DNA from 3 places in the Pseudomonas sp. KT_2_4 genome. Region 2 is predicted to be linked to each of the others. Evidence: predicted binding sites of a transcription regulator. Region 2 holds the regulator's gene; each other region holds the start of a gene.
The links. Region 2 encodes sigma-54, which starts transcription at its own class of promoters, with help from an activator protein. Its sites were predicted from a motif close to ANTGGCATNNANNTTGCTNT; they were not measured.
Positions count from the first base shown of each region.

Region 1: a site for sigma-54 is predicted at 1,105-1,124, ahead of glnK (P-II family nitrogen regulator). Genes of this name have one in related genera too.
Region 3: a site for sigma-54 is predicted at 1,174-1,193, ahead of AB9N64_RS10055 (CmpA/NrtA family ABC transporter substrate-binding protein). Genes of this name have one in related genera too.

Region 1 covers NZ_CP166962.1:3,603,575-3,606,846, reverse strand. The annotation lists gene AB9N64_RS16795 (YifB family Mg chelatase-like AAA ATPase) at 1-491, opposite strand, end outside; gene AB9N64_RS16790 (accessory factor UbiK family protein) at 647-910, opposite strand; gene glnK (P-II family nitrogen regulator) at 1,334-1,672, shown strand; gene AB9N64_RS16780 (ammonium transporter) at 1,707-3,044, shown strand; gene AB9N64_RS16775 (secondary thiamine-phosphate synthase enzyme YjbQ) at 3,254-3,272, shown strand, end outside.
Region 2 covers NZ_CP166962.1:4,938,698-4,941,969, reverse strand. The annotation lists gene lptB (LPS export ABC transporter ATP-binding protein) at 1-560, shown strand, start outside; gene AB9N64_RS22730 (RNA polymerase factor sigma-54) at 745-2,238, shown strand; gene hpf (ribosome hibernation-promoting factor, HPF/YfiA family) at 2,314-2,619, shown strand; gene ptsN (PTS IIA-like nitrogen regulatory protein PtsN) at 2,630-3,094, shown strand; gene rapZ (RNase adapter RapZ) at 3,097-3,272, shown strand, end outside.
Region 3 covers NZ_CP166962.1:2,196,862-2,200,133, forward strand. The annotation lists gene AB9N64_RS10045 (FliM/FliN family flagellar motor switch protein) at 108-323, opposite strand; gene AB9N64_RS10050 (secretin N-terminal domain-containing protein) at 339-1,070, opposite strand; gene AB9N64_RS10055 (CmpA/NrtA family ABC transporter substrate-binding protein) at 1,317-2,516, shown strand; gene AB9N64_RS10060 (ANTAR domain-containing response regulator) at 2,530-3,105, shown strand; gene AB9N64_RS10065 (NarK/NasA family nitrate transporter) at 3,252-3,272, shown strand, end outside.

The DNA of each region.
Region 1 (3,272 bases), 1.3 Mb from region 2:
ACCACTTGCAGCAGGTGGTCCACCGCAATCACCTTCAACCCCGATGCCAGGCACGCCTCTTCGGCGTTGGCGCGCGGCACTATCACGGTGCGCCCGGCCTTGCGCGCCGCCAGCGCGGCCGGCAATACCCCCTTCACCGCGCGCACCTCGCCGGACAGCGCCAATTCCCCAAGGCACTCCACGTCATCGAGCATCAAGGCCGGCACTTGCACACTGGCCGCCAGGATGCCGAGGGCAATCGCCAGATCAAAACGCCCGCCGTCCTTGGGCAGGTCGGCGGGCGCGAGGTTGAGCGTGATGCGCCGGGCCGGATATTGCAGCGCCGAGTTGAGGATGGCACTGCGCACGCGGTCCTTGCTTTCCTTCACTGCGGTTTCGGGCAAACCCACCAAGGTGAGAGACGGCAGGCCATTGGCCATATGCACTTCGACAGTGACGGCTGGGGCTTCCACACCGACCTGTGCGCGGCTGTGGACAATGGCGAGGGACATGCTCGTTCCTTGAATGGGAGGGCCGCTTCCTGCGGTTTTTTCAAGGGTAGACGAGGTGGGATGGAGCGGGGCGGGGGAGGTTTTACAGAACGTATCCGGGCGGCAACGCAAAACAAGTGTGGGAGCAGGCAAGCCAGCTCCCACAACAATCGCGTTCACTCAGCAGAAGGTGGCGTCAACCGGGCTTCAAGTTCAGCCACCTTCGCCTCCAGGCTCTCCAGCCGCGCACGTGTACGAGCCAGCACCACCATCTGGCTGTCAAACTCTTCTCGGCTGACCAGGTCGAGCTTGCTGAAACCACTCTGTAGCAAAGCCTTGAACTGGCTTTCGATTTCATTGCGGGGCAGTGGGGTGTCGCCGCTGAACAGGCGAGAGGCGTGGCCGCTCAGGGCGTCGAGGAAGTCTTTGGGCGCGAGCATTGGACATATTCCGGAAAACAGTTGGCCGGCAGTGTATCACGCAGCGTCTATAGTCATTTTCACGCTCTGTTGCGCACGGTTTTCGCGCATTGGGGCGGGCGGCCGCGCACTGTTTTGATGCGCAATGCTGTCGCGCAGGCGCCCCGTAGGTGGGCACAAGCGGGCAATGGATTGATTTCAGTGGTTTTTACGGAGCTGGCAAGGTTTCTGCTTAGACGATCATGACCCATGCACTGATGCAGTCGCTGTGACGAATGCAGTGCGCCGACGGATCCGGGGTACAGGGCTCGTCACCAGTGGTTCGCTGGCGTCGCGACGGCAAATGCCGAGGCGACGATGCGTTACAAAGCCAGGCACTGCGCTTAGACTTGAGACGGGTTTGTTTTCCTGGGGCAAGTCCACCAAATTCGGGAGAGAGTTTTCATGAAGCTAGTCACTGCCATCATCAAGCCGTTCAAGTTGGACGATGTTCGCGAGTCACTGTCCGAGATCGGCGTGCAGGGCATTACCGTTACTGAGGTCAAGGGCTTCGGTCGGCAGAAGGGTCATACCGAGCTGTATCGCGGCGCGGAATACGTGGTCGATTTCCTGCCGAAGGTGAAGATCGATGTCGCCATTGACGACAAGGATCTTGATCGGGTTATCGAGGCGATAACCAAGGCGGCCAACACCGGCAAGATCGGTGACGGCAAGATCTTCGTGGTCAATCTGGAACAGGCTATTCGCATCCGTACCGGCGAAACCGATACCGACGCAATCTAAGCCGCCAAACCCCAACGCCCCAGGAGAAAACAATATGACTCTGCGTAAATTCGCAGGGCTCGGAGCCCTGCTGTCCATCGTAATGCCAAGCCTGGCCATGGCGGCAGATGAAGTGGCTGCTCCAGTCCTCAATTCCGGCGACACCGCCTGGATGCTCACTGCCACCGCGCTGGTGCTGTTCATGACCATCCCTGGCCTGGCGCTGTTCTACGGCGGCATGGTCCGCTCCAAGAATATTCTGTCGGTGATGATGCAGTGCTTCGCCATCACTGGCCTGATCAGCATCCTCTGGGTCGTCTACGGCTACAGCATCGCGTTCGATACCACCGGTATGGAACAAGGCGTGGTCAACTTCAATTCCTTCTTCGGCGGCATGGGCAAGGCGTTCCTGGCGGGTGTTACCCCGGCCAGCATCACCGGGCCGGCGGCGCTGTTTCCGGAGGCCGTGTTCATTACCTTCCAGATGACCTTTGCCATCATTACCCCGGCGCTGATCGTCGGTGCTTTCGCTGAGCGTATGAAGTTCTCCGCGATGCTGATCTTCATGGCTATCTGGTTCACCCTGGTCTACGCGCCGATTGCGCACATGGTCTGGAGCGGCAACGGCGGCCTGATGTGGGACTGGGGCGTGCTGGACTTCGCTGGCGGCACCGTTGTGCACATCAACGCGGGTGTGGCTGGCCTGGTGGCGTGCATCGTGCTCGGCAAGCGCAAAGGCTTCCCGACCACGCCGATGGCCCCGCATAACCTGGGCTATACCCTGGTGGGCGCGGCCATGCTGTGGATTGGCTGGTTTGGCTTCAACGCCGGTTCCGCCGCGGCGGCCAACGGCACCGCGGGCATGGCGATGCTGGTAACTCAAATCGCTACAGCAGCTGCGGCCCTGGGCTGGATGTTTGCCGAGTGGATCACCCACGGCAAGCCCAGCGCACTGGGTATCGCCTCGGGCGTGGTCGCCGGCCTCGTCGCCGTGACGCCAGCGGCGGGCACCGTGGGCCCGATGGGCGCCCTGGTGATTGGCCTGGTCGCCGGTGTGGTGTGCTTCTTCTGCGCGACCAGCCTCAAGCGCAAGCTGGGTTATGACGACTCCCTGGACGCTTTCGGCGTGCACGGTATCGGCGGCATTGTCGGTGCGATCCTTACCGGTGTGTTCGCTGCCCCGGCGCTGGGCGGCTTCGGCACCGTGACGGACATCGCAGCCCAAGTCTGGATCCAGTGCAAAGGCGTGGGCTTTACCGTGATCTACACGGCGATCGTGACCTACGTCATCCTCAAGGTGCTCGACATGGTCATGGGCCTGCGTGTCACCGAGGAAGAAGAGGCGGTTGGCCTCGACCTGGCGCAACATAACGAGCGCGGCTACAACTTGTAACCAGGCGAAAAAAACATGCCCGGCTTGCCGGGCATTTTTTTGCCTGGCGTTTGTCTGTGGCTAAAGGCGCATGGGTTTTTTATCGACTTTGTGATGGGATCCACACAGCACTTTTAAGGGTGCAAATGTCTTACAGGCATGAAGGCGTATTCGGCACTTTGTTTTTTCCCAGAGCGCGCTAGAATGCGCGCCGATGGGCGGAGAACTGTATGTGGCAACAGACCCTGA
Region 2 (3,272 bases):
ACCAGGGTCGTGTATTGATCGACGACCTGGATGTCAGCCATCAACCCATGCACGGTCGTGCACGGGCAGGTATTGGCTATCTTCCCCAGGAAGCGTCGATCTTCCGCAAACTGTCGGTAGCCGATAACATCATGGCGATTCTCGAGACCCGCAAGGAACTCGATCGCGATGGCCGCCGCCAGGAGCTGGAAAGCCTGCTGCAGGAATTCCACATCAACCATATTCGCGACAACCTCGGCATGAGCCTGTCCGGTGGTGAGCGCCGCCGCGTGGAAATCGCCCGCGCCCTGGCGACCGCGCCGAAATTCATCCTGCTGGATGAACCCTTTGCCGGTGTCGACCCGATTTCGGTGGGTGACATCAAGCAGATCATCCATCACCTCAAGGCCAAGGGCATTGGCGTGCTGATCACCGACCACAACGTGCGCGAAACCCTCGATATCTGCGAAACAGCGTATATCGTCAACGATGGTCAGCTGATTGCCGAAGGCGATGCCGAGACTATCCTGGCTAACGAGCTGGTGAAGGAAGTGTACCTGGGTCACGAGTTCCGCCTGTAAACACAGGGGTATCGCGCTTTTCCCTGGAGCGCGCGGGAGTCAATGGAAACCTCGGTTTTTTTATTGTTACCGCGCTCTAGGCAAAGGCCCCGAGATCAGGCATATAATTTGCTTATGTTTGGCGCTCACGCGCCCTGTCGTGGATGGCGCATTGCGCCGGCGAATAAGGTGTTAAGCCCCTGCCATGAAACCATCGCTAGTCCTGAGAATGGGCCAGCAGCTGACGATGACACCGCAGCTGCAACAGGCCATCCGCCTGCTCCAATTGTCGACCCTGGACCTGCAACAGGAAATCCAGGAGGCCCTGGAGTCCAATCCGATGCTCGAACGCCAGGAAGAAGGCGACGACTTCGATAATGCAGACCCGCTGGCCGACAACATCGAGCAAAAACCCAATCCCGACGTGCAGGAACCCTCCTATCAGGAAACCGCCCCGACGGTGGACAACCTGGAGGAAGGCGACTGGAACGAACGCATTCCCAACGAGCTTCCCGTGGACACCGCGTGGGAAGACGTCTACCAGACCAGCGCCAGCAGCCTGCCGAGCAACGATGATGACGAGTGGGACTTCACCACCCGTACGTCGGTGGGCGAGAGCCTGCAGAGCCACCTGTTGTGGCAACTGAACCTGGCGCCGATGTCCGATACCGATCGCCTGATCGCGGTCACCCTGATCGACTGCATCAACAACCAGGGCTACCTGGACGAAACCCTCGAGGAGATCCTTGAGGCCTTCGACCCGGAACTGGATATCGAACTGGACGAAATCGAAGCCGTCCTGCACCGCATCCAGCAATTCGAGCCCGCCGGCATTGGTGCCCGCACACTCAGCGAGTGCCTGTTGCTGCAACTGCGCCAATTGCCGGCCAAGACCCCATGGCTCACCGAAGCGCAACGCCTGGTCAGTGACTACATCGACCTGCTGGGCAGTCGCGACTACAGCCAACTGATGCGCCGTATGAAGCTCAAGGAAGATGACTTGCGCCAGGTCATCGAGCTGGTGCAAAGCCTCAACCCGCGCCCAGGCTCGCAGATCGAATCCAGCGAAGCCGAATACGTAGTGCCCGACGTCATCGTGCGCAAGGACAACGAACGTTGGCTGGTGGAGCTGAACCAGGAGTCGGTACCGCGCCTGCGGGTCAACCCGCAATACGCAGGTTTTGTGCGCCGCGCCGACACCAGCGCCGATAACACCTTCATGCGCAACCAGTTGCAGGAAGCGCGGTGGTTCATCAAGAGCCTGCAAAGCCGCAACGAAACCCTGATGAAAGTCGCAACCCAGATCGTCGAACACCAGCGCGGTTTTCTGGAGTACGGCGACGAGGCCATGAAGCCTCTCGTGCTGCACGACATCGCCGAAGCCGTCGGCATGCATGAATCGACGATTTCCCGGGTTACCACGCAGAAATTCATGCATACCCCACGGGGTATTTATGAGCTGAAATACTTTTTCTCCAGCCACGTCAGCACCTCTGAAGGCGGTGAATGCTCGTCCACGGCGATCCGCGCGATCATCAAAAAACTGGTTGCCGCTGAAAATCAGAAAAAGCCGTTGAGTGACAGCAAGATCGCTGGTTTACTGGAGGCACAAGGCATTCAGGTCGCCCGTCGAACCGTCGCCAAGTACCGCGAGTCCCTAGGGATCGCGCCATCCAGCGAGCGTAAGCGTTTGATGTGACGGGCGGGCCACAGCGTTCCAGTGGTGGGTATTCCTGCCCACCGCCTTATGCACTGGCAACGAAGGAGAAGCTGTATGCAAGTCAACATCAGTGGACACCAGCTGGTAGTCACCAAGCCCCTGCGTGAATACACCGAGAGCAAACTGAACAAGCTTGCGGGACATTTTGACAAGATCACCAACGTGCAGGTCACCATGGAGGTCGATAAGCTCAAGCAGAAAATCGAGGCCACCCTGCACGTACCGAATGCCAAGCTCGTTGCCAATGCAGAACATGAAGACATGTACGCGGCAATTGACTCGCTCTACGACAAGCTCGACCGCCAACTCATAAAGCATAAGGAAAAGAATCTGCACCTGATGCAAGGTACAGGTCGTTAACTCTCCCCCCATGATCCGACTTGAAACCATCCTGACCCCCGGCCGTTCCCTCGTGAACGTGCCGGGCGGCAGCAAGAAAAAAGCCCTCGAACAAATTGCCAACCTGATCGCACGCGAAGTGCCGGATCTGGAGATGCAAGATGTCTTCGAAGCGTTGATTGCCCGTGAAAAACTCGGTTCCACCGGTTTTGGCAACGGCATCGCCATTCCGCACTGCCGCCTCAAAGGCTGTGAAACACCTGTGAGCGCCTTGCTGCACTTGGATCACCCCATTGATTTCGACGCCATCGACGGCGCCCCGGTCGACCTGCTCTTCGTGCTGCTGGTCCCGGAAGCCGCCACCGATGCGCACCTGGAACTGCTCCGGCAGATCGCCAGCATGCTGGACCGCAAGGATGTACGCGACAAACTGCGCAGCGCCTCCAGCAATGAAGCGTTGTACCAAGTTGTCCTGGATGAACAAAACGGGCAGTAATCATGCGTTTGATCATCGTCAGCGGTCGCTCCGGCTCGGGTAAGAGCACCGCCCTCAATGTGCTTGAGGACAACGGCTTCTATTGCATCGACAACCTGCCCGCCGGCCTGCTGCCAGAGCTGGCGGAACGCGCACTGATCCATACCGAATTGGCGCAGCCGCTGGTGGCGGTCTCGAT
Region 3 (3,272 bases), 2.7 Mb from region 2:
CTGCCATTGGCATGACTATAAAAACCGCGCCCCGTACCTGCGTTAGGAAAAAACCCATTCATTTGCCTTTTTTGGGCCGAAGCCGGTCAGATAATTCGCTCGCACCCTTATCGCGGCAGCCACTCCTGAAAGGTTTCCTGTAATTCAACTCCTAGCCGATCCTCCAACTGCACCAACTCTCCCACTGCCATCAGTTGCCCATTGACCCGCACCTCCACACAGCGGGTGACGCCTGGGTCCAAGGGCAGCACCTTCCCCGGTGCGAATGCGGCCAAACGCTTGCGGCTGATCAGTTGCTCCTGCAGCAATATTTCCAGGTGCATGGACAAACGCCTTTTTCAGGGGGAAGACTCAGGGTCCGCTCGCAGGAACGCACGTCGCACGTACTCATATTGCGCGGCGGTCAACTGAGGTGCGCCGACCAGTTGCACGTCTCCACCGACAGCCTGCGCCGGCCCCGGCGAGGCTTCATCCAGCGGCTGGGCGACATCCAACTCGGCCACCCGTTTTTCGATAACCTTCACTTGGGCAGGTGAACCCTTGATCAACAGACTGTTGGTATCCGGATAAGCCATTAACACAAGGCGGCCATCGGCCAGTTGGTCCTTCTGCGCCTGGGATAACCGAGCTTTGATCATTGAAGCCATGCCCGGTACAAGGACCCTGTTGGCACCTGCGCCCTGCAGGTGATCGTCCACGAGGACGTTGATCACTTTCACCACGCCGAATAACGACGCATGCTCTGGCACCTTGCGTGGGGGGCGGTCCATCAGTTGAGCGAGGCGCAATACCTGGTCGACATAACGGGAAGGCCCGGTTACATAGAACGTACGCGCGCCGTTTTCACGCAGGGGGTAGCGCGGCTCATCCAGCCCCGCACGCCGCATGATGCCGCGCAGCCTATTGACGGAAATATGCCGCAGCACCACCGCCGAGCTTCTCTCGTCTTCGGCGCCGTAGAGCGGCAACTCCTCGCCACGGGCCGTGGCACTGCCCAGTACCAGAACGGCGCACAGCAGCGCGCTGTACAGCCAGCGGCAATTGAGGGTTGCGAGGTAATCAGCGTGCACCGTGGGTATGCCTGGCGGTCTGGCCTGAAGAAGCGGCCATACTGCGAGGCGCACGAGGTTCAATCATGATCGAAAGCTGACGGCCTGTTGCAACCGCCCCACCCATGGCATGTGCCTTGCTTTGCACTCTGTATCAGGCTCGCACCAAAGGCGGCACGGGCCTACGGACAAAGGCGTCGTTCCCCTGCAATGGCCTATACGCCAACCAGGGAAACGGCGCTTTTTTTTAGAAAAAGGCAGGTATTGATGAACGATCCGCTGGCTTGGGTAAACGGCAGCGATGCCCCAGAAAAGAGCAGCCTGGACCTGGGGTTCATGGCCCTGACCGATTGCGCCTCGCTGGTGGTCGCCGCCACCCAGGGCTTCGCCCAACCCTACGGCCTCACACTCAACCTCAAGCGCCAGGCGTCCTGGGCCAACCTGCGCGACAAGCTGGTCAGCGGTGAATTGGACGCCGCCCACAGTCTCTACGGGCTGATCTATGCCGTACACCTGGGCATCGGCGGCGTCGCCCCCAGCCCCATGGCGGTGCTGATGGGGCTGAACCAGAATGGTCAGGGCATCAACCTGTCCCATGGCCTGCAACAGCAAGGGATGATCACTCCTGAGGCGTTGAAGCGCCATGTGCACCAAAGCCGGACAAAACTCACCTTCGCCCAGACGTTTCCCACCGGCACCCACGCCATGTGGTTGTATTACTGGCTGGCGAGCCAAGGCATTCATCCCTTGCAGGATGTGAACAGCGTAGTAGTGCCGCCGCCACAAATGGTGGCGCACCTGCAAGCCGGCCGCATCGACGGCCTTTGCGTGGGTGAACCTTGGTGCGCCAGCGCAGTGCAACAGAACCAGGGCTTTACCCTGGCGACCAGCCAGGCGATCTGGCCGGACCACCCGGAAAAAGTCCTGGGCTGCACCCAAGCCTTCGTTGACGCCTACCCCAATACCGCACGCGTGCTGGTCATGGCGATCCTGGAGGCCAGCCGGTTTATCGAGCAGAGCCGTGAAAACCGCCGCTCTACCGCCCAGTTGCTCAGTGCCCCTGAATACCTCGATGCGCCTGTGGCTTGCATCGAACCACGCTTGCTGGGGGACTATGACGATGGCCTGGGCAACCAGTGGCAAGATCCCCATGCACTGCGCTTTTTCGCCGACGGCGAGGTGAACCTGCCCTACCTCAGCGATGGCATGTGGTTCATGACCCAGTTTCGGCGCTGGGGCTTGCTGCGTGAAGACCCGGACTACCTGGGCGTCGCCCGGCAGGTGCAGCAACTGGCGCTGTACCGCCAGGCGGCCGAGACGCTGGGCATTACCCCGGGCAACTCGGACATGCGCCGCAGCCAGTTGCTCGACGGCAAGACCTGGGACGGCAGCGATCCCGCCGGCTATGCCCGCAGCTTCCACCTTCACGCCTTGGCCGATGACGCCAATCGCCAAGCGCTGCGCTGACAGGAGCCGGACGATGCTGCGAATCCTGTTGATCAACGACACCCCGCGCAAGGTAGGGCGCCTCAAGGCCGCATTGACCGAGGCCGGCTTCGAGGTGATCGATGAGTCCGGCTTGACCATCGACCTGCCCGCACGCGTCGAAACAGTGCGTCCTGATGTGATCCTGATCGATACCGAGTCACCCGGGCGCGATGTGATGGAGCAAGTGGTGCTGGTCAGCCGCGATCAGCCCCGGCCCATCGTGATGTTCACCGACGAGCACGACCCGAATGTGATGCGCCAGGCCATCAAGTCCGGCGTCAGTGCCTATATCGTCGAAGGCATCCAGGCCCAGCGCCTGCAACCGATCCTCGATGTGGCCATGGCGCGCTTCGAGAGTGACCAGGCCCTGCGCGCCCAGCTGCATGCCCGCGACCAGCAACTGGCCGAACGCAAGCGCATCGAGTTGGCCAAGGGCCTGCTGATGAAAATGAAAAGCTGTAACGAGGAAGAGGCCTACACCCTGATGCGCCGCCAGGCCATGAGCCGTCAACAGAAACTGATCCAGGTGGCGGAGCAGATTATTGCCATGAGCGAGTTGCTCGGCTGATCTGGCTCAGCTCTTGCTAAAGAATTATCACAGGTAGCCAACGGCGGTTGCCCCCTCACGACAAAGACGTCGCCCACCCGGTTTGCCCTTGCGAACCCGGTGGCGGCGTTTTTTCGTTTCTAGACCCCCAACCGTTGAGGTGCGTGATGAAATCAAGCTTCTGGAAA